DNA from 3 places in the Rhodococcus sp. MT28 genome. Region 2 is predicted to be linked to each of the others. Evidence: riboswitches for the same ligand, from Rfam matches in the RefSeq annotation. Region 2 holds a riboswitch; each other region holds the start of a gene.
The links. A riboswitch is a leader RNA that binds a small molecule or an ion and turns the genes downstream of it on or off. The one in region 2 is predicted to bind thiamine pyrophosphate.
Positions count from the first base shown of each region.

Region 1: it holds a riboswitch for thiamine pyrophosphate, as region 2 does, so the genes downstream of both, thiO (glycine oxidase ThiO) here and AC1Q6C_RS25095 (3-oxoacyl-ACP reductase) in region 2, are expected to answer to the same signal.
Region 3: it holds a riboswitch for thiamine pyrophosphate, as region 2 does, so the genes downstream of both, AC1Q6C_RS28040 (TenA family protein) here and AC1Q6C_RS25095 (3-oxoacyl-ACP reductase) in region 2, are expected to answer to the same signal.

Region 1 covers NZ_JBXAFD010000004.1:377,835-385,278, reverse strand. Annotated here, with positions in the region: gene AC1Q6C_RS18225 (glutamate ABC transporter substrate-binding protein) at 1-731, opposite strand, end outside; gene AC1Q6C_RS18220 (GlnX family signal transduction membrane protein) at 746-2,107, opposite strand; gene AC1Q6C_RS18215 (NUDIX hydrolase) at 2,266-2,865, shown strand; gene AC1Q6C_RS18210 (hypothetical protein) at 2,958-3,089, opposite strand; gene thiE (thiamine phosphate synthase) at 3,338-4,033, opposite strand; TPP riboswitch at 4,060-4,206, shown strand; gene thiO (glycine oxidase ThiO) at 4,206-5,285, shown strand; gene thiS (sulfur carrier protein ThiS) at 5,282-5,497, shown strand; gene AC1Q6C_RS18190 (thiazole synthase) at 5,490-6,242, shown strand; gene AC1Q6C_RS18185 (ABC transporter ATP-binding protein) at 6,372-7,346, shown strand; gene AC1Q6C_RS18180 (ABC transporter permease) at 7,346-7,444, shown strand, end outside.
Region 2 covers NZ_JBXAFD010000007.1:30,681-38,124, reverse strand. Annotated here, with positions in the region: gene AC1Q6C_RS25100 (LLM class flavin-dependent oxidoreductase) at 1-849, opposite strand, end outside; gene AC1Q6C_RS25095 (3-oxoacyl-ACP reductase) at 849-1,613, opposite strand; TPP riboswitch at 1,631-1,724, opposite strand; gene AC1Q6C_RS25090 (DoxX family protein) at 1,863-2,303, shown strand; gene AC1Q6C_RS25085 (AurF N-oxygenase family protein) at 2,407-3,396, shown strand; gene AC1Q6C_RS25080 (TetR/AcrR family transcriptional regulator) at 3,393-4,142, opposite strand; gene recO (DNA repair protein RecO) at 4,239-5,054, shown strand; gene AC1Q6C_RS25070 (isoprenyl transferase) at 5,011-5,829, shown strand; gene AC1Q6C_RS25065 (YbjN domain-containing protein) at 5,826-6,248, shown strand; gene AC1Q6C_RS25060 (Fur family transcriptional regulator) at 6,254-6,685, opposite strand; gene AC1Q6C_RS25055 (ArsR/SmtB family transcription factor) at 6,697-7,080, opposite strand; gene AC1Q6C_RS25050 (glycine--tRNA ligase) at 7,279-7,444, shown strand, end outside.
Region 3 covers NZ_JBXAFD010000010.1:28,852-36,295, reverse strand. Annotated here, with positions in the region: partial or broken gene AC1Q6C_RS28075 (acetamidase/formamidase family protein) at 1-63, shown strand, start outside; gene AC1Q6C_RS28070 (T3SS (YopN, CesT) and YbjN peptide-binding chaperone 1) at 85-1,431, opposite strand; gene AC1Q6C_RS28065 (hypothetical protein) at 1,644-2,126, opposite strand; gene AC1Q6C_RS28060 (LysM peptidoglycan-binding domain-containing protein) at 2,292-2,840, opposite strand; gene AC1Q6C_RS28055 (ABC transporter ATP-binding protein) at 3,129-3,923, opposite strand; gene AC1Q6C_RS28050 (ABC transporter permease) at 3,932-4,735, opposite strand; gene AC1Q6C_RS28045 (ABC transporter substrate-binding protein) at 4,713-5,741, opposite strand; gene AC1Q6C_RS28040 (TenA family protein) at 5,741-6,484, opposite strand; TPP riboswitch at 6,472-6,567, opposite strand; gene AC1Q6C_RS28035 (carboxylesterase/lipase family protein) at 6,672-7,444, shown strand, end outside.

The sequences.
Region 1 (7,444 bases), on a different contig from region 2:
ACCTGCCCCTGCTGGAGGACGACGAGGCAGTCGGACCACATCGGGACGGTGACGACGGTGGCTTCGGGTTGGAGTTGCTGGATTCGAGTCGCCGAGGTCGTTCCCCGGGCAGCGCAGACCCGCTTGCCTGCGAGGTCGTCGATGCCGCGGACGGATGACCCCTGCAAGACCTGAATTCGTTGTTCAGCGGAGAAGTACTGCGTCGAGAAGTCGACCTTCTCGCGCCGCTCGCACGTGATGGTCATGGTCTTGACGACCACGTCGACCATCGATTCCTGGAGCGCGGCGATCCGATCGTCCGACGTCAGGATTCGGTACTCGATCTTCTCCGGGTCACCGAGCAGATCTCGGGCGATTTCGCGGGCGATGTCCACGTCGAAACCCTCGAGGCGCCCGGTGGCCGGATCGCGAAAGCTCATGAGGTTGGAACCGGTGTCCAGGCCCACGATCAGCCGCCCGCGGGCGCGGATGGCGTCGAGGCTCGGCGTGGGTGGCTGCGGAGATGCGTCTGCGGGGGTGGGCCGCAGGCTCGCGGTGAGGTTGGTGCACGACGCGGTAGTCGTCGGTGTCGGGCTGGGAGCGATGGTGGCCTCGGCCGGCAGCGGCGGTTCCGTGTACGACGTGGCGCCTGCGTTGTCCAAGTCTTCGGCTCGATCCGCACCGCAACCGGCGAGCACCAGCATGGCCGCTGCCAGAACCGCGACACATACGGCCGGGCTCTTCCTCCGCATCACCGGTACTCCCGTCACTGATACTCCCGCAGTCGAGGCCAGAATCCGATGAAGATTCCGGCAACTCCGAGAACTGCCAATACAGACATGCCCGGTGCGGAGGCAGCCAACACCCGGGAGGCGTACGAGACGTCGGACCGAAGATTCGTGCGCGAATCCACGATTCCCTGCCAGAGTTCGTGATCGAGCTTTCCGTACTCCGCGGCCGAATCCTGTTCTCCGGCGCCGATGGTGATGGCTGCGGCGGACGTGAAGTCGCCGTTTCCGAGACGGTCGTACATGCGCGTGTGCGCAGCCACCCACTGCTGGCGCGAGTCGAGTGCGGCGGTCAGCACTTCGCTGTTCACTCGGGCGCGTTCGTCGCTTTGCAGGCCCTCGAGGATGTCCCGCAGAGCATCGACCTTGCGGGTGAACGTCACGTTGTCCTCGGCGGTCGAATCCCGCCTCGCCAGCGTGAGGGTTTCCACGGTGCGTGCTTGCTGCGCCATGATTCGTGCCTCGGTCAGTTCGTGCAGTGGCTCGGCCCCGGCGTCGAGCGCGCGCCCGGTGGCCAGTGCGGAGACCAGTCCGACCGTGAGCAGCCACAGCAGAGCTGCAGCGACCGCCAGCGAGGCAAGGATCAACCCGAGATTGAAGCGTCGGCGACTCTTGCGGGAGAAGTACATCTGTGTCGCCACCAGCGCGCACAGCACGAAGACGAACGCCACGATCGGCCACCACGGTGGAGTCTCGAAATCGCGCTGTACTTGTGAGACCAGCGTCTCCTGCGAGGCGTGCAGTTGCTGGGCCATCGGCAGCAGCGAGGTCTGCATCAACTGGGAGGCCTCGCTCAAATATGCTGCCCCGACCGGGTTTCCGACGCGATTGTTCGCCCGTGCAGTTTCGACCAGCCCGGTGTAGACGGAGAGGTCGGTCGAGATAGTGGTCAACGCGCTGTGACCGGCAAGATCAGTCGAGTCGAGACCGGCCGACGCCTGGACGATCTCCGCAGAGGCCTCACCGATCGACTGCGTGTATCGGTCGCGGACTTCGGCGGGTTCGAGGCCGCCGGAGATGAAGGCGGTGGCCGCGGCGGCGTCTGCCAAGGACAACGCACTGTAGAGATTCTGGGCCGAGTTGGCGAGAGGCTCGGTTTCGACGAGGAGGAGGTCGAGGTTCGCCTGGCGATTCTCGATCGCTGCGGTGGCGAGGAGTCCGGCGATCAAAGTGATCGCGATCAGGATCAGTCCGACGACGGTCAACCGGCCAGGCGTCGAGGACATGAAGGCCTGCAGTTCGCGCCGCAGAAGTGCCTGCTCGTCCTCCGCCGACACTGATGTGGCCTCGGAGGGCGGCAGCGACCGGGGTTCGATGGACGGGACGACACGGTCGACCATCGAGCACCTCACTTCGCTGTAGGCGGGCTACCGAGAAATGATGCCGCCGAGAAATGATTCAGGGCATCTTCGCGAGCATATAAGCATCACCTACACCTGGAGCAGTTTGAAACGGTTAGTGTGGGACAACGGCGAGAGCAGGCGGAGCGAGGTAGTCGATGCGTGGTGACGGTGACGGTTGGTCCATCGGATCGGACGGTACTCGGCATTGGGGTAAACACGGAGCTGCAGGACTGCTTCTTCGTGCCCCCGATTCGGACGGATCACCCATGGTCTTGCTGCAGCATCGTGCGGCGTGGAGCCATCAGGGCGGAACGTGGGCACTGCCCGGCGGTGCGCGGGACTCACACGAGAGCACGACGCACGCTGCCGTCCGGGAAGCACACGAAGAAGCAGGTATCGCCGAGGACGCCGTCCGTGTCCGCGGGGAAGTAGTGACGATGCGCGCCGAGAGCGGGTGGACTTACACCACCGTCGTGGCTGACGCGGCGCATCCACTGTCGACGGTTGCCAATGGTGAGAGCACCGAGTTGCGGTGGGTACGCGAAGCCGACGTCGACTCACTGCCGCTGCATCCGGGCTTCGGTTCCTCATGGCCCGACCTCCGGACCGAGCCTGTTGTGGCCGTGGACGGCGATCCGCACACCGTCGTGCTCGAGGACGGCGGATTCGGATGGTTGTCGGGTAGTTCCCACCAAGGCAGTGAGCAGTCAGGCAGTGACCAGAACCTGTCCGAGGCGTCGAGTACGCAGTCGTAGCACTCGAGTCTTCACAGTTCATACACAGCAGAAGGGCCGGACTCCGCGGGAGTCCGGCCCTTCGGTGTTTCGGTCGTCGACCGAAACGAGGCTCAGCTGAGCGAGTTCAGCGCCGTGATGAAGCTGACCGCGGTGATACCGAGCTTGAGCAGCTCGCTGATCTTGCCGAGGTTCAGGTCTTCGAGCGATTCGGTGCTGAGCGAGCCGGTGTCGAGGGATCCCATTTAGTGCTCCTAGGTTCAGTTAGTAACTGGAGGTAAACTACAACAAACCGAATGGGATGTGACACGCAATCGAAGCAACTGTGAGCAAGATCACTTAATCCGACTTTTCGGACATCCAATCGCACCTAGGAACTGGGAGTTTGTTGTCTGATCGGACAACTTCCGTTCATAATTCGAGTCAGGCGTGCTGACCCGTAACTGTGCGGAAATCGCCCGGCAAACACTTGACGAACGCCAGTTACCGGCTTTCAGCGCCCAGCGACGGCTGCGGCGAGGCGTTGCGCGGCCGCCTGGGGATCCGATGCTTGCGTGATTGCACGCACGACGACGATGCGCGTGGCGCCGGCGTCGAGCAGCTCTGGCAGACGTTCCTCGTCGATGCCGCCGATCGCGAACCAGGGCCGCGGCGGTGCGGCGTCGGCGGTCGATCGAACCAGTTCCAAACCGGACGCACTTCGATTCGGTTTGGTCGGTGTCGCCCAGACCGGCCCGGTACAGAAGTAGTCGACGCCCTCTTCGATGGCGGCCAGACTCGCCTGCGCGCGACTGCTCGTCGAACGGCCGATGACTACGTCTTCACCGACAACGGTTCGCGCGTAGGGGACGGGAATGTCGTTCTGGCCGAGGTGGAGGATGTCGGCGCCGGAAGCCATCGCGAGATCCGCGCGATCGTTGACGGCCAACAATGCGCCGTGGCGTCGCGCTGCGGTCGCGAGAATGCCCAGCGCCACCAGTTCGTCCTTGGCCTCGAGCGGGCCGAACTCGCGCTCACCGGCAGAGCCTTTGTCACGCAATTGGATGATGTCGACTCCGCCGGACAATGCTGCCTCGGCGAACTGCGCGAGGTCGCCTTTCTCGCGGCGCGCGTCGGTGCACAGGTACAGCCGTGCTGCTGCCAGGCGCTCGCGCCGGTCGATGTCGTTACTGGGATGTGTGGGGTGCACGGAGCAAACGGTAGCCTCTAGGGAGCAAGGTTCGACACGGGAGTCCTGAAACGTCGTCGTCACTTTTTGTCGTGACTGCGAGGTTCGTAGGGCTGAGAGGGGATCGCGACCAGATCCCGACCGTCAGACCTGACCCGGATCATGCCGGCGCAGGAAGTGGAGGTGGAGTTTCGTGAGTACACACGCTCGTACGGTGTCGGTTGTCGGCGGCGGTGTCATCGGTCTCGCTATCGCGTGGCGAGCAGCCCGCGACGGGTGGGCCGTTCGGTTGTACGACCCGTCCATTGGATCAGGTGCTTCGTGGGTGGCGGGCGGAATGCTTGCCCCGCTTTCCGAAGGCTGGCCGGGTGAAGAAACCGCGTTGACAATCGGTGCAGCGTCCCTGGAACGGTGGCCGACGTTCGGCGAGGAGCTCGGAAAATTCGGGCAATCGGTCTTCACCGCGGACAGCTCGCTGACGGTTGCACTCGACGCTGCCGACGCGCAGGACCTGCAGACCATCGCCGAGTGGGTGAGCTCGCAGGGGCACGAACTCGAAGTTCTCGGTCGCGCGCGCATCCGTGAACTCGAACCGATGCTGGGCCGGGGCATCCGGTCGGGGTTGATGGCTGTCGGTGAGTCCGCCGTCGACAACAGACTTCTGCTGGCGGCGTTGCAGAAGGCCTGTGCGGAATCCGGCGTCGAATTGATCGCGCGGGCCGTCGACGACCTCGCCGAACTCGATACCGATCAGACAGTGCTCACCGCCGGTATCGCGTCACCCAAGCTGTGGCCCGGGCTACCGGTACGCCCGGTCAAGGGCGAAATCCTTCGCTTGCGCAGTAGGCCTGGAGTCACCCCGGCGCCCAGCCGCACCATCCGCGGAAGCGTCCACGGGCGGCCCGCCTACCTCGTCCCGCGCGGTGACGGAATCGTCGTCGGCGCAACACAATACGAGTCTGGTGAGGACACACAGGTCACGATGGCCGGAGTACGGGACCTGATCAACGACGCCGAGGCACTGATGCCGGCGATCGGCGAATACGAACTGTACGAGTGCGCGGCAGGTCTGCGTCCCATGACGCCGGACAACCTGCCGTTGATCGGGCGCGTGTCCGATCGTGTTGTCGTCTCCACCGGGCACGGCCGCAACGGAGTCCTGCTGACGCCCGTCACCGCCGATGCGACGGTCGCGTTGCTGAACGGCACATCTTTGGTCGAGGTAAAAGGAACCGAACCCGAGCGGTTCGCAGTAGCTAAGGAAAATTCATGAGTGAGCAGGTCCCGATCGGGATCACCGTCAACGGCGAAGATCTCGAGTTCGATCGAGCAGTCACGGTGACCGAACTTCTGACGCACCTCGAGTTGCCGAGCAAAGGCATCGCCGTCGCCGTCGACGGTGCGCTCTTTCCTCGCGGGCGTTGGGACGAATCCGTCGGACGTGGTTGGGAAATCGAGATCCTCACGGCGGTGCAGGGTGGCTGAGCAGGACCTTCTCACTATCGCGGGCCGCAGTTTCGGTTCCCGGCTCATCACGGGGACAGGCGGCGCCGCCAACCTTGCGGTCCTCGAGGAAGCGCTTGTCGCCTCCGGTACCGAACTGACCACCGTCGCGATGCGGCGAGTCGACGCGGCCGGCGGCACCGGCGTTCTGGACCTGCTTCGTCGCCTCGGAATCGAACCGTTGCCGAACACCGCCGGGTGTCGGGGCGCCGCCGAAGCGGTCCTGACGGCGCAGTTGGCACGCGAAGCGCTCGAGACGAACTGGGTCAAACTCGAAGTCATCGCCGACGAGCGGACTCTGCTGCCCGACGCAATCGAACTCGTCTCCGCCGCAGAACAATTGGTGGACGACGGATTCACCGTCCTGCCGTACACGACGGACGATCCGGTGCTGGCGCTTCGCCTCGAAGAGGTCGGCTGCGCGGCAGTCATGCCGCTCGGTTCACCCATCGGGACAGGGCTGGGTATCGCGAATCCGCACAATATCGAGATGATCGTCGAGCGCGCCGGCGTGCCCGTCATCCTCGACGCCGGAATCGGAACGGCCAGCGACGCCACCCTTGCCATGGAGTTGGGCTGCGACGCCGTCCTACTTGCGACAGCGGTGACGCGGGCCAAGAATCCCGCGTTGATGGCGTCGGCGATGCGGCACGCAGTGGTAGCAGGTTTCGAAGCGCGTCACGCCGGCCGGATTCCCAAGCGGTTCTGGGCCCAAGCATCGTCCTGACGGACCATTTCCGGGTGTTTTCTCAGGGTTATGCCCAGATTGTCCGGCTTCGTGTCCTACCTGAGTACCACTCGGAACTAGACCTGTGGCCGATGTGCTGGTCATTGCCGGTAGGGCAAAGTTCTCCTCATGATTGAACTGAGGGGATTGACCAAGGTTTACGGACCGACGAAAGCGGTGGACGATTTGTCGTTCACGGTCAAGCCGGGCATCGTGACGGGCTTCCTGGGCCCGAACGGTGCAGGTAAGTCGACGACGATGCGGATGATCCTGGGTCTGGATCAGCCGACGTCGGGTGCGGCGTTGATCGAGGGCAAGCCGTACCGCGAGCTCAAGACGCCGTTGCGGACTGTCGGCGCGTTGCTGGATGCGAAGTGGGTGCACCCCAATCGCAGTGCGCGTGCACATCTGCAGTGGATGGCTGCTTCGAACGGGATCCCGAAGTCCCGCGTCGACGAGGTGCTCGGGTTGGTCGGGTTGTCCGAGGTGGCGGGCAAGAAGGCGGGCGGGTTCTCGCTCGGTATGTCGCAGCGTCTGGGGTTGGCGGGTGCGTTGTTGGGGGATCCGAAGGTGTTGTTGTTCGACGAGCCGGTCAACGGTCTCGATCCGGAGGGCATCGTCTGGATTCGTAAGTTCATGCAGCGGTTGGCGGCCGAGGGCCGCACGGTGTTGGTGTCGAGTCACCTTCTGTCGGAGATGGCGCTCACGGCGGAGCAGTTGGTGGTGATCGGTCGGGGTCGGTTGATTTCGGATTCGACGGTGGCGGAGTTCGTGGATCGTTCGTCGGAGTCGACGGTGCGGGTGCGTAGTCCTCAGCTCGATGCGTTGCGCAGTGTGTTGCTCTCGCAGGGGCTGACGGTGCGTGAGGACGGTTCCGGTGTTGCCCCGGCTTTGGTGGTGGTGGATTCGACCACTGATGTGATCGGTGGGTTGGCTGGTTCGCAGGGGATCGTGTTGTACGAGTTGGCTTCTCAGCAGGGGTCGCTCGAGGATGCGTTCATGAAGTTGACCGGGGACGATGTCCAGTACCACGCATCCGGTATCGATCCGGGTGTCGGTGCCCACCACGCAAATACACAGCAGGCTATGGGAGGTGCACTGTAATGGCTGTTCTCAGTGCTGAACGTATCAAGATCACCACGACCAAGTCGCCGCTGTGGTGCTCGGTCATCATCGTCGTGCTCGCGCTCGGCTTCGCGGCC
Region 2 (7,444 bases):
GGCCTTCTTCGCCCTGGCCTCGGCGACGGTGCTGCCGACGTAGGTGACCAGTCCCGGCATCACGGCGACCGAACTCGAATCCCGGCCGGCTCGCTCGATTCTCGATTTCACGTCCGCGTAGTAGGCCTGTGCGCTGGGTAAGTCGTAGGCAACCGAATAGATTGCCTCGGCGCGACGCGCCGCCAGATCGCGACCCTGCTCGGACGCCCCGGCCTGAAACAAAACCGGTCTGCCCTGCGGGGATCGAGGAACCGTCAACGGGCCGTCGACACGAAAATGCTTGCCGTCGTGATCGATGCGAGAAATCTTGCCTGCGTCGGCAAAACGTCCCGCCCGGTCGAGGATCAGCGCGTCTTCCGACCACGAATCCCACAATGCGAGGGCCACTTCGACAAATTCGTCGGCTCGTTCATATCGGGAGGCGTGATCGGGCATCGCCTCGAGTCCGTGGTTGCGCGCCTCCTGGTCGAACATCGAGGTCACGACGTTCCAGCCGGCCCGTCCGCCGCTGATGTGGTCGAGCGAGGCCAACAGTCGTGCCGCGTGGAATGGCGTGTAGAAAGTGGTGGAAATGGTGGTCACCAGGCCGATGTCCGCTGTCGCTCGCGCCATGGCAGTCAATGCGGTGATCGGCTCGAGAAACCACGACGCACCCGACTCGGGTTCGCGAACACTGTGACCGTCAGCGAAGAAGACGGCGTCCAGCTTGCCGCGTTCGGCGATCTGGGCGAGCGACTCGTAATACGTGATGCCGCCGAGACTTTCGACCGGTGAGTCGCGATGACGCCATGCCGCACTGTGATGTCCGCAACCGAGCAGGAACGCACCTATCCGCAGCTGTGCGCCCATCAGTTCTTGACGAGTCCGCCGTCGACAACCAGGTTCTGGCCGGTCACGGCCCGTGACCATGGTGAGGCGAAAAAGAGTGCAGCGTCGGCAAATTCGTCCGGCGTGGTGACTCGGCGCAGGGGAGTGCTTGCCGCGATCATGTCGAACACGGCTTCCGGTGTTGCGGCGCTCGCATCGGTGGTGCGGAGCAAGCCGCCCGAGACCATGTTGACTGTGATCCCGTCCGGACCGAGGTCGGCGGACAGCGTCCGTGTCAGTGCCAACAGTGCGGCCTTGGCAGCGGTGTAGTCGTGGTACGGAACTACCGGATTCTGGACCAGATTGGTTCCGACAGTGATGATTCGGCCGAAGCCGAGTTCGCGCATGCCTGGTAGCGCTGCCTGGGTGGTATTGAGTGTTCCGGCAACAGCTCCGCGTAGTTGAGAGTCGAAGTCGGCCCAGGTGATCGTGTCCGCGTTCGGCCGGGCATCGCCGTTGAACGAGAAGTCGACCAGTGCATTGTCGACCACGGTCGAGATCGGTGCGTCGAATCTCTCGCGTGCAGCGGAGAACAACTGGTCGACGGAACTGCGGTCCGTCACGTCCGCCTGGACTGCGAAGGCTCGATCCTCACCCAGTTCGGTGACCAGGGTCTCGGCGGTGTCACGGCTCTTGTTGTAGTTCACGATCACCCGGGCCCCCGAGCGGGAGAATGCTCGGCTCAGTGCGGCGCCGAGCCCGCGGGCGCCACCGGTGATCAGAACGATCTGCTCGTCCAGGTTCAATGCGCGCTGAAATTGCTGTTCGGTCATGTCGACATCCCTCCGCCAGTGCTAACTGGTCAGGTTCATCGGGTCTGATCTCAGCCGACTTTTTCGGCACCCCGTGTCACCGACCATCAGACCACGAGCGGTGAATCGTCCTGAACGCCGGGTGCGTTGTAACGGCCGGCGCGATGAGTTTTCGATCGCTCGGGAGTCGTAATTGCAAGCGAAGTGGCAACCGGCCGCTCGCCTTCGCCCCAGGAGATTCCGATGACCACCCAGCCCGTCCACAACGAAACTGTTTCCGGTAACGCCACGACGACGACACCTTCGGCCACGGCTCGCAAGCTCGGATACGTCCTGAGTGGGCTGTTCGTCGTTTTCATGCTCTTCGACGGCATCATCCACATTCTCAACCTTCAGACAGTCAAGGATGCGTCGGCTGAACTTGGGTTGCCGGACTCGCTGGCATTGACGGCTGGGGTGGTGCAACTGATCTGCCTTGCGCTGTACGTGATTCCGCGAACGTCGATACTCGGCGCGATTCTGCTCACCGGTTACCTGGGGGGAGCGGTGTTGACCAACCTTCGAGCTGAACAGCCTCTGCTGAGCACGACCCTGTTTGCCGTCTACACCGGAATCGTCATGTGGGCGGGACTGTATCTCCGGGACGAGAAGGTTCGCGAGATCATCCCGCTGCGTCGGGCCTGAAATAGGCCCCCGAGGGGGTTGCGTGGGACGCGGTGTCCCATTATGTTTGACCTCATTCAAGTCCGTCGACTGCAATCGACGGACTGGCCGTGAGGAGACACCGATGGCTCGGTCAGCGTCGATCGAAGTGGAAAAGCCGTACCACCAGGTACTGCAGACTTTGTCCGAGGGCTCAGTTGCCCGCAGTTTCGATCCCTATCTCGACATCGACTGGGATTCACCAGAGTTCGCGATCGATCCGCATGATCCGAGATGGGTGCTCTCGTCCGTGTCGGACCCCCTCGGGGCGACGCAGTGGTACCAGGATCAGTCGTTGGAGCGTCGAATCGCCATGGGAATGTGGCGTCAGGCGAACGTGACCAAGGTGGGTTCGGCCTTCGAGAGCATCTTGATCCGGGGAATGCTGCAATACATCATGGCGCTACCCAACCAGTCGCCTGAGTTCCGGTACTGCCTGCACGAGATGACCGAAGAGTGCAATCATATCCAGATGTTCCAGGAACTCGTCAATCGCATGGACATCGACGTGCCGGGTATGCGTCCGATGTTCCGGCGACTGTCGCCGATCATCGGAGTGCTGGGAGCAAAGTTCCCGGTCATCTTCTTCATCGGCATTCTGGCTGGTGAAGAACCGATCGACCACTTCCAGAAGGATCTCATCCGTGAGGGTAAGGACACGCCGCCGGCGATGCTCCGCACCATGGAGATCCACATCGCCGAAGAAGCGAGACACATCTCGTTTGCTCACGAGTTCCTGCGCAATCACGTCCCCAGACTCAGTCGTACGAGTCGAGCCATCACATCGGTCGCCTTCCCCGGCGCGATGCGTTGGCTTGCGGGTGAAATCATGTCACCGCCAAAGGAATTCGCCGAAGAATTCGGAATCCCGGACGAGGTGATGAAGAGCGCCTTCTGGGGGAGCCCGCATTCACGCCGCATCCTGGGTAACTACTTCGGCGAAATGCGAGCCCTGGCAGACGAACTCGGATTGATGAATCCGGTGTCGAAGCGTGCGTGGCGAAAGCTGCGCATCGACGGCGACTACGCCCGCTACCGCGGCGAGCCGAAGCGTTCCGACAAGACCCGGATCTAGTCCGGCCGCGAAGTTCCTCCGTCGGAGGACACCAGCTCGGCTATGAGCGTGGACAATTCGACATGGGGATCGATCTGTAGTCCGCTCGAGCGGGCAACGCCGTCGAACATGTACCAGGTGTATTTCGCGAGGTCGGCGACGATCTCTTCGCGGCTCGGTTTCGGATCGGTGCTTCGGACCCAGTGGGTGAGCGTGCCCTCGACCATTGTCACCACTGCGAACGGTAGTGAATCGAAGGGTGAGGAGTCGATCCCCACGGATCGACCGACTTCGGTGATAGTGGTGCGGGCGGAGTCGGCGATTGTGGCCTTCAGACTGCTGATCGCGTCGATGCTCTCGTCGTCGTAGTCGGTGGGGCCGGTACCCATGAACTCGTGAATCCGCGGATGCTCGGTGATCCACTCGGCGACGGCGCTGATGGTTCGGGTCAGGATCTGGTCGAGAGTGCCTACCGAAATGCTCATCGAAGCATCCAGGGCCGCCGCAAATTGGCCGAGCACGAACGCTCGCACTCGTCGATCGAGGTCGTCTCGGCCGCTGAATTGGCGGTACACCACCGACTTGGCGAGGCCGGCACGATCGGCGATCTGCTGGACGGACACCTCGGCACCTGCCGCACGCTCTTCGATCAGTTCGACCGCCGAGGTGAGTATCCGTTTCTGACGCTCGGAGTTGTGTCGCTCCCACCGCGCTTCGCGACCGGTCAACTCTGCAGTGACAGGTTGCACAATTGCGTCGCTCGGCATCGCGCCAGTCTATCCGGACGGACCTGCCGTGTTTCCGACTTGTCATCGGGCGCGGCATCGGGATCGGTCGTCGGTACAACGTGGGACACTGGTCGAGTGAGGTTGTATCGAGACACGGCGGTGGTGCTGCGCCTGCACAAACTGGGCGAAGCCGACCACATCGTCACGTTGCTCACCCGTCAGTTCGGGTTGGTACGTGCCGTGGCCAAAGGTGTCCGCCGAACCACCTCCAAATTCGGTGCCAGACTCGAACCGTTTGCTCACATCGACGTGCAACTACTTCCGGGCAAGAATCTCGACATCATCACTCAGGTGCAGACGGTCGACGCATTCGCCACCGACATCGTCGACGACTACAGCCGGTACACCACGGCCTGCGCCGTACTCGAAACTGCCGAGCGGTTGGCCGGCGAGGAACGCGCGCCGGCCCCGCAGCTTCAGCGATTGACGGTGGGAGCACTGCGTGCGATCGCCGAGCAGGCACGACCGGTCGAGTTCGTGCTCGACGCGTTCTTGTTGAGAGCCATGGGCTATGCGGGTTGGGCGCCTGCCCTCGAAGAGTGCGCCCGCTGCAGTGCTCCTGGACCGCACCGGGCCTTTCATGTCGCCGCAGGCGGAGCCGTGTGTACCTATTGCCGCCCGGCGGGTGCTGCGACGCCGTCGCCCGGAGTGCTCGACTTGATGGAAGCCCTGCTCCGAGGGGAGTGGGAGGGTACCGATTCGGCGCCCGCGACGCTGCGGACGCAAGCCAGCGGACTGGTCGCGGCACACCTGCAGTGGCATCTCGAGCGCCAATTGCGGACGTTGCCGCTGATCGAGCGTTCGAGGCCGCATGCAGCCGTCGAGGTCGACTTGCCCGTGAGGCAGGATGGAACACGTGATTCGACGACGCGAACCGCGAACTCCGCTTGATTCTGCTGCTGACCGGGTGATCCGACCACCGGACCCACATCCGTCCGGGGCGACCCCGCCGATCCTGCAGACCGAACTGATCCCGCGCCACGTCGCTTTGGTGATGGACGGCAACGGACGATGGGCGCAGGAGCGCGGTCTGCCCCGAACCGCTGGGCACGAACGCGGCGAAGCTGTCCTGATGGACACCGTCTGCGGGTGCATCGAGATGGGTGTCGAGTGGCTCTCCGCTTACGCCTTCTCCACCGAGAACTGGAAGCGCAGTCCCGACGAGGTTCGATTCCTGATGGGCTTCAACCGTGATGTCATCCGCCGTCGACGCGACGAGATGAACGAAATGGGTGTGCGTGTTCGCTGGGCCGGTCGTAAGCCACGCCTGTGGGCCAGCGTGATCAAGGAACTCGAGATCGCCGAAGAACTGACCAAGAACAACACCGTCATGAACTTGACCATGTGTGTGAACTACGGCGGCCGGGCCGAAATTGCCGATGCGGTAAAGGAAATCGCGAAGCGTGTCGCGGCCGGTGAGATCAATCCGGACAAGATCACCGAGGCGACGGTTGCCAAGTACCTCGACGAACCCGACATGCCCGACGTCGATCTCTTCCTGCGTCCGTCGGGGGAACAGCGGACGTCCAATTTCTTGATCTGGCAATCCGCCTACGCCGAAATGGTGTACCAGGAGAAGCTGTTTCCCGATTTCGACCGCCGCGACCTTTGGGCCGCCTGCGTCGAGTACGCCTCACGTGACCGTAGATTCGGTGGCGTCAAATGACAGGGGAGAACATGACCGACACCACCGACGAAGCAGCCCGCCTACAAGAACGCGCGGCCGCCTCGCTGGCGCATTTCGTGACGGTCGATGTGGCTGCCGACGGATCACTGGGTTTCCAGTACTCCGGCGCGCTGTGTTCCATCCAGGCGATGAATCTGTCCGAGGGTCTGGACGTGCTGTCCATGACGTGCGTTCTCGCATGGGACCGACCGGTCAGCGCGGCACTGCATCGCAAGGTGGCCGAGCGAAATCGCACCATCCAATTCGGCTCCATCGCGGTGTTCGGCCACGGCAGTCTGGCGGACGTCATCCTGCGTTACACGTTCCCTGCCGCCGGACTGGACGACGAGGCACTGACCACGATGTTGCTACTGGCGCTCACCGGTGCCGATACCGCCCGGCAGGGTTTGATTCCCTGACGCTCTCAGGCGGCGGCGCAGTCGCGGCAGGTGCCGAAGATCTCGACGGTGTGACTCACTTCGGTGAAACCGTTGTCCTCGGCGATGGTCTGTGACCACTGCTCGACTGTCGGGCCCTCGACCTCGACGGTGAATCCGCAGTTGCGGCACACCAGGTGATGGTGGTGCCCGGAGGAGCAGCGTCGGTAGACGGACTCACCTGTGTCGGTGCGTAGGACGTCGATGGTTCCGGCGTCGGAGAGTGCCTGCAGCGTGCGGTAGACGGTGGTCAGGCCGATGCCTTCACCTCGCTTGCGCAGTTCGTCGTGCAATTCCTGTGCCGACTTGAATTCGTCGATGTCGTCGAGCAAGGCGGAGATGGCGCTGCGCTGTTTCGTGGAACGAACGCCGACTGTGGCCGGTCCACGTTTCGAGGTCGTACTGCCCGGGGTGTTCATGCGGTGGAATCTCATCCTTCTTCGGCGTGGGCGACAGCGTCGACGACGATGTGTGCAAGGTGATCGTCGACGAGTCGATAGAGAACTTCTCGTCCGTTGCGTTCGCCGCGGACGACGCCCGCTGCTTTGAGTACGCGCAGATGCTGGCTGATGAGTGGCTGAGTGACACCGAGAGCTCCGACGAGTTCGTGAACGCAACGCTCCGACTCGTGCAACTGAAGCACGATCGCGATCCGAACGGGTGCAGCGAGCGCCCGCAGAATTTCGCCGGCTGCCGCCAGGGTTTCCTTGGGCGGCACGGGCGCGGGCGGTGCGGCTTCGAACGGGTCGTGCGTGTGTCCGAGGTCGGAATGATCATGGCTTTGGTGGAGATCGCCGGTATCCGCAATGCTCACAGCGAGGCTCCTTCGAGGGGTAGATCATGATGTCCGGGCATAGCCATCTCACCACATTATTGCAAATCACTTTCATTTTGATATGCACAAGTATGCATGTCAACCTTGGACGGAAGTGCGTGGCAGCCGCCAGATAGGCTGATGGTGCGAAAAGCGCACGAAAATCATGCATCTATTACCCAGATGGAGAGCAATCGAGTGGCACCCAAGTCCAAGATCGAAGCCGTTGTCAATCTCGCCAAGCGGCGAGGCCTGGTCTACCCGTGCGGTGAGATCTACGGCGGTACCAAGTCCGCATGGGACTACGGCCCATTGGGTGTCGAGCTCAAGGAGAACATCAAGCGCCAGTGGTGGCGCAACATGG
Region 3 (7,444 bases), on a different contig from region 2:
TCGCAGGTAGTCGATCGAACCGTGGGCGTCCACGGACAGATCGTCAAATCCCACTTCGAATAGCGGGAAAGGCGATCCGTGTTATCAGGACGGATCGTCGAAGAGGCTCTGTTGCAAGGGATCGGCAAACAAGCCCATCTGCTCAGGTTGCGGCTTTGCCGGCGTCTCGGTCCGAGAATTGGGCAGGACCACCAGTCGCAAAGCCCCGCGCAGACGGTCGACCATGAGTTCCCACCCGCCGACCTGATCCTCGTAGCCCGCCGCCTCTTCGGCGTCCCCGCGACTGTGGGCGTCCACAGCCTGACTACGCAGCTGAATCTGCCATTCGTTGCTGATGTGGAGGAGCTGAAGAATCAGATCGCGATCACGACCGCAGACATCGGCTACCGCGTCGAGATCCTCGGCCACATCCAGATCGAGGTGCAGCAGGGTCTCGAGTTCGGGAGGCAGGTCCTCGGCTGTCAGATCGGGCTGCAGCGAGGAGGAATCACCGCTCTTGTTCGCGAAGAAGAGGTCTCCGCCGACGCGTGCGGCGAACTCGTCGTCCACGGTACGCAGGAACGATGTCAGGGCGGCGCACGTATCGGTGAGTTGCTTGGGAACGAATGGTGAACCCGCCACCTCGAGGAACACCGACAGACGGTCGTCGATCAAGACGAACTTGATGCGCGACCACTTGCGGTTGAGATCGGCGATGACCTCGGCTGCACGGGTGCGGTTGCTGATGTCCTGAACGAGCGGCGAGAACAACTGCACGTCCATGGACTCGGAAAGTGGACCGACGAACATGACAGTCGAACCGACACGAATGGGTATGTCGCCGTCGCTGTCTCGCTCGGGAAGAGTGCCGAGCATGGGAAGCAAAGCGAGAGTGACCAACTCCTTGAGATGGTCGATGTCGTTGGGCATGTAGGCCGCGGTGGGGTCGAGGGTCGGAAGTTCTGTCGACTCGACGACCGACGGATCGAAATCCGGAGTCTGCTCGTTGCCGGTGAGATCGCTGGATAGAAAAGCCGGGTGCTGCACACCGAACACATCACGGAATGCAGCGACAGTCATCGCTGCGAGCTGATCGGCCCAGTTCTGTGCCTTGTCGACGCAGAAGGCGGGGGAGTTGTTCGGATCCTCGAGATTCTCGGAAGGCGGATTCCAGCCGAGTGCGATCAACTTTTGTTCGTCGGCATCTTCGAGTCGATAGCGTGGATGAAGGAAGTCGTTGGAAGGAACCTCGCAGCGGACTGTGTTCTCGTCCCACACGAGGAACTGAACGCATGGCGCTGCGCCGTCAGCTGGATCGAAGTCGCCGGTGGACGATTCCACGGCAAGCACGTCGCCGTCGACCATGATGGAAATGTGATCGCCGAGGCGACGTTGAAATTCTGCCCACGCCCGGTCGACACTGACATCGAGATCGAAGCCCATTGCGCTCATCAGTCACCTCCTTCCGCAAAAGCTCAGACCTATACGGTATCGCGAGGCTCCGACAATGCTGCTGTCCTTTTCCGGTCGACCGGATTGCAGCGGACCACGAACCGTGACGGCGAGGAAGGTAGTCGCAGGTAGATCGGTTATTCGAGAGCGGCGACTGAAGTGTGCCTGTAACCGCCGTCACGCCAGGCGGTGTGCGGGCGAAAGAGCGAGGGTTATCCGGCGAGAACGGGCGAGACCTCGACGACGGGCGGCGTGGACCCGGTCGTGACAACGGGGGTGGTGCTGTTCTTGGTGGTTGTGGCCGTCGCGGTCGGTGACGAGGTCGCGGTAGCCGACGCAGTTGTGGTGGATGAGACGGGTGTTGTCGTACTGGTGGCCGTCGTAGTCGAGGTGGCGGAGCTCGTGCTTGTCGCGGTCACCACAAGCGGCTGATTGCGAGGAGCGGTCGTCTCGTCGGCGATTCGCCAGGTCGGCGTCGGCGGGATGACAACCGTGGGGACTGCAACCGAGCTGTAGAACGCGGCCGGTTCGATCCCGGCGACGGACTCCACGGAAACCGACGAGACCAGAGTGGGAGGCTTCACCACAGGGCCGCCGGCACCGAATGCGCCGGCTGCTCCGCCGAAAACGAGGCCTGATGTCAGAGAAAGAGCGGCCACTGCGACAGCGCCGATCATGACTGTTCTGTCTTTCATGCACACCTGTCCTTCGGGAGCAGTACGGAAGTACTGTAGGCGAAAAGATGCCGCAATGGAGTATCAGGGTCTGCTGGGCGGGACGCGAATCTGTGTGGCGTAGAACACAAAAGGCCCTGGGTGTCGACGCGGACGTCGGCACCCAGGGCCAGGTCAAGCAGTGAATCAGGCGGGGATCGTCAGTACCTGACCGGCGTTGATGAGATCCGGGTTCGGGATGCCGTTTGCATCCGCGATGCGCTGGTACTGGTTGCCGTCACCGTAGAAACGCTCTGCGATCGCCCACAGGGTGTCGCCGCTTTCGACGGTGTAGCTCTGCGCGGCGGGGGCAGGCTCGGGCTCGGGTGCCGGAGCGGGCTCCGGGGCAGCCTCGGCGGCCGGCGCTGCGATTGCAGTGTCCGACGACCACAGAGCATTTCCGCCGGCGGACAGAACGACGTTGCGATCGTCCTGAACCGAGAGGGAGGCACCGTCGTTGCCTGCGGTCTGCGATGCCCACACGGCGTCGGAGTCCTTGTAGATGACGAAGTTTCCGTCAGCCTGCACCTCGGCGCGGTTGGCGCCGGATCCGTTGGTGCCTGCGGCCCAAACAGCCTGTCCGCCCTCGGACAGAACCAGGTTGCCGTCGTCCTGCAAGGTGAGGGTGTATGCGCCGTTGTCGGACTTGAGTTCCTGGCCGACTCCGAGGCTCTGACCTGACTGCAGTGTGCTCACGCTGTCCCTTTCCAAATCTGTTGCGATGACTGTGCCTCCACGATTCCGCTTTACCGTCCAGTTACCTTCTGGCCGTTGGTCTCGTAGGCGACCGAGTGTACGTTACCGAAGAGTACAGAGAATTGTGCAGCGTTGACGGATTGCGTGTCGAGCGTTCGGATCTTGCTGATATTAAGGCGTTTTGGGCGAAAGCGCCGCGACATCCTACGCGAAGTTGCACCGTTGCGATGCACTTTCTCTTGAACGGCAGGTGAAATCGGCGCGCTCTCAGCGCATTGTCAGTAACCGCTAGGGGTGTAGCGACTTGCGCGTCTCGTCGTGGAGAACGGCAAGCAGTTCACGCTCGACGTCGGCGAACTCGGGCGAGGTGATCATGTCCAGTTCGCGTGGCCTCGGCAAGGGAACGTCGACGACGCACCTGACCGTTGCCGGCCTCGCCGACAGAACGACCACGCGATCGGACAGATAGATCGCTTCACGAATATCGTGGGTGATCATCAGCACGGTCCACCGGTACTGCTGCCACACGTCTTGCAGCCAGGCCTGCATCTCGGTGCGGGTCAACGAGTCCAGTGCGCCGAACGGCTCGTCGAGCAGCAGGACAGGTTTGCCCTGAACAACGGTGCGCAGCATCGCCGCTCGCTGGCGCATGCCGCCGGACAGCTGTGACGGCCGGGCGTCCTCGAATCCGGACAGTCCGAACGCCGGGAACAACTCGCGAGCGCGCTCGCGTGCTTCCTTCTTGCCGACTCCCTGCACTTCCAAACCGAGGGCCGTGTTGTCCAGTACCGAGCGCCAAGGGAACAGAAGATCCTTCTGCGGCATGTACGCGGTGTGCACCTCGGCGGCTGCTTCGGATTCCGTTGCGCGCGTGCCCACACGGACCGAACCCGCGGTCGGGGATTCGAGCCCGGCCAGGACGTTGAAGATCGTGCTCTTGCCGCAGCCGCTCGGCCCGATCACCGACACGAATTCGCCCGCGTCGGCGCCAAAGGACACCGAATCGAGCACGAGACGCGATTCTCCGGCCGTGTCGAACCTCTTGGTCAGGTCCTGGATTTCGACCATTGCATCCTCGACCATCGGGTCAGTCATGTCCGCGACCTTTCGTTCATCGCCCATGGTGCAACGATGCGCTCGATGGCGAACGTCAGCAAGTACAGCGTGACACTGATCAACGCGGTCACCAGTACGGCCGCCAACACCAGGTCGGTGCGGAAGGAGTTCTTCTGGGTGCTCATGTAGATACCCAAACCGGAAGTAGCGCCGACGTATTCGGAGAACACCGCACCCACGACCGCATACGTGATGCCGATGCGCAGGGCAGTGAAGAATCGCGGAATTGCCGAAGGAAGGCGAACGTATCGGAACTCCTGCCAGCGAGTGCTGCCCATACTGCGCAGGAGAGCGCCCGCTTCCCGATCGGCCGCGGCAAATCCCTCGATGAGTCCGATGGTCATGGGGAAGAACGTCGCAAGGGCGATCACCAACACCTTCGGCAACAGCCCGAAGCCGAACCAGATGATCATCAGCGGCGCGATGGCGATGATCGGCAGCGTCTGCGAGACGACGAAAAGTGGTACCAGCGCGCGTGACAACCACGGCGAAAAGTCCACGACCACAGCAAGAATCCAGGCCAACACCAATGAAACAGTGAAGCCGACCAACGTGACCTGCAATGTCGACCAGGCGTGGCCGGAGATGATCTCGCGGTTGTCCCACCCCTGGGACAGAACGCGCCCCGGAGACGGAAGTACTTGCGGCCGAATCCCACTGATCTCGACGTAGACCTGCCACGCCGCCACGAGGAGCACCACCACGGCGAGCGCGGGAAGCGCCCGCCGCATGGTCGAGACCAACCGTCCGCTCACGTCAGGACGCGTCGAGATACTCATTGGTGAAGTACTCCGACCAGTCCGGCTTCTGGGTCAACGGCTTCCCGTAGGGTCCGGCGAGCAATCCGTTCTCGAAGAGGAATCCCGAATAACCCGACCAGGTTTCGAGATTCTGGGCGCCCACAACGCCGTTGACGTCTTTCATGTAGTCGGCGGCGAGCATCCGCTGACTCTCACGCACGAGGTCTTCGTCGGTGAAAGCTCCGGGGTTCGCGTCGATGAGATCCTGCGCGGCCTGGTCCGGGTTGTCGGCAGCAGTCTGATATCCGCGTTGAACGGCTTTGACGAACTTGCGTGCCTCGTCGGGATGGTCCTTCAACCACTGCTGGTTGCCGTTGATCACGATCGAATACGCATCGGGGAAGCCGTAATCGGTGTACTGGAAGTACCGCATCGGAGTTCCGTTTCGCTCCGCTTCGAGGCCTTCCCAAGCAAAGTAGGAGACGGTGAAGTCTGCCTGGCCCGAGTACACGGCTTCGTACGCGGAAGTTCCGAGCGTGACCGTCGTGAAGTTCCCGGTCCCGCCGTCGTTGCGGATGATCTGCTGCAGCGTTTCGACTTCGCCGGGATCACCGAACCCGGCGTACGTCTTCCCGTCGAGATCACGTGGGCGCGTGATGTCCGCACGATCCGCCTTCACGCCGATGCCGGTGGCGCGGTGCTGAAGTGGCGCGATGACGGACGTCGTGGCGGCGCCGGCTGCACGGGCGAACGTGGCCTGACTCTGTGTGCTGATGCCGAACTCCGCATTGCCGGCATCGACCAGGGTGTCGGGCGAGGTGTTGTTGTACGGCAGGATCGAGACGTCCAGGCCGGCGTCCTCGAAGTAGCCCTCTTGGAGTGCTACGTACAAACCGGTGTGGTTCGTGTTCGGTGTCCAGTCGAGTGCGAACCGAATGGTCCCGTCGGAAGAGCCGGTGTCAGAGGCGCATCCGGTCAGAACTGTGAACGCGGCTGCGATCGCGGCAGACGTGGCAAGCGTGCGGCGCAGCGCCGCAAACGACATCACGACGCCGGCCAAGGCTGCTGGTGGAGTGCGGAATCCCAGAACATCAGCTCATAGCGGCTGGCGATGCGGAATGCTTCACTCATCGCCTCACGCTCTGTCTCGGTGGCAGCTTCGGCCGCAGCATCGACCAGCACGCGGGCCTGCGCCACCGACTCGTGGAATTCGGGTGCGTCGTAGGTCGTGACCCACTGTGCGTACGGATGCGACGGATCGGCGTCGAGTACCTCGCGCGCTGAAGCGGCAAGATCGCGGCCGACCTCGGCGTAGATCCAGAAGCAGGGGAGTACTGCCGCTGCGGAGACCGGGTAAGGCGCAGTTGCTGCAGTCGCCGTCAGATACGAGACGTATCCCAGGCAGGCCTGCGAATGCTCGAGCCTTCCCGATCCCGCTGGAAGAATTCCACCGGTGAGAAGTCCGTCGTGAAGCGCAGATTCCACTGTCGCTGCCGTGGACGCGGAATTCGACCAGAAGCCCGCGGACTGCGGATCCGGGGCATGGGCCGCGACCAGGGACAACGCTTTCGAATACCCCTCGAGATAAAGCTTGTCTTGCTCGATGTACGTGCGGAACGCGTCGAGAGGCAATGTTCCGTCGCCGAGGCGGCGGAGGAACTCCAGTGAGTCGATCGACTCGCGGAGGGCCTTCGTCTCGGCCCAGAGTCGATCTGTGAACCGATCCGTCGACGGCGCTGTGGCCACCGAGTTTTCGGCAGAATTGTATGCAGGCTGCGTAGTAGCCATGACATCCCTTCGTCAGCATTACCTGATCAGGTTCCCGGGTGTGTTCTCAGCCCCGCCCATGCGGAGCACCCCGTGTCAGAACTAGGCGACCTTAACACCGAGGGGTTGTGTACTCGGCGCACACCCGTCCGAGATTGGTAGGTTTGGTCTTGATTGCCACACGCGCGGGTCGGGAGGGGATTCAGACATGGAGACCGACGTTCGACCAAATCTCGGCGAGGACGGAACTCTGGTGATCCGGGCGCGAGGCGGAGAAGCCCGCGGGTATCCGGATGGCGGTGTATTCGCGTGGAAGGGCATGCCCTACGCAGCGGCGCCGGTGGGTGAGCGGAGGTTCCGAGCGCCACAACCCGCACAGCCGTGGGACGGGGTGCGCGACTGTCGTGAGTTCGGGCCGATCGCGCCGCAAGGCCAGAGTCCGGCGGTTCCGATCGATCGGGCCTTCAAAATCGACGAGGACTGCCTGTCGATCAACGTCTGGGCCCCGCGACCCGACGGCACGCCGCGACCGGTGATGGTGTGGATTCACGGCGGCGCCTACTGCCTCGGATCCGCCGCCCAAACGATCTACGACGGCCGTCATCTGGCTGAAACCGGTGACGTCGTTCTCGTCTCCTTCAACTATCGCGTCGGCGCACTCGGATTCCTGGACCTGTCTGCATTCTCCACCGCGGATACTGTTTTCGAATCGAACTGTGGTCTGCGAGACCAGATTGCGGCACTCGAATGGGTTCGAGACAACATCGACGCCTTCGGTGGTGACCCGAGTGCGGTGACCGTGTTCGGTGAGTCCTCCGGCGCAGGATCCATCACGACGCTCATGACCTGTCCGAGCGCCGAAGGTCTGTTCCATCGTGCGATTGCCCAGAGTCCGCCCGCGACCTCCGTCTACGGGGCCGAGCGCGCCAAGACCGTGGCGGAGCGGTTTCTCGAACTGCTCTCGATCGACCCCGAAGACGC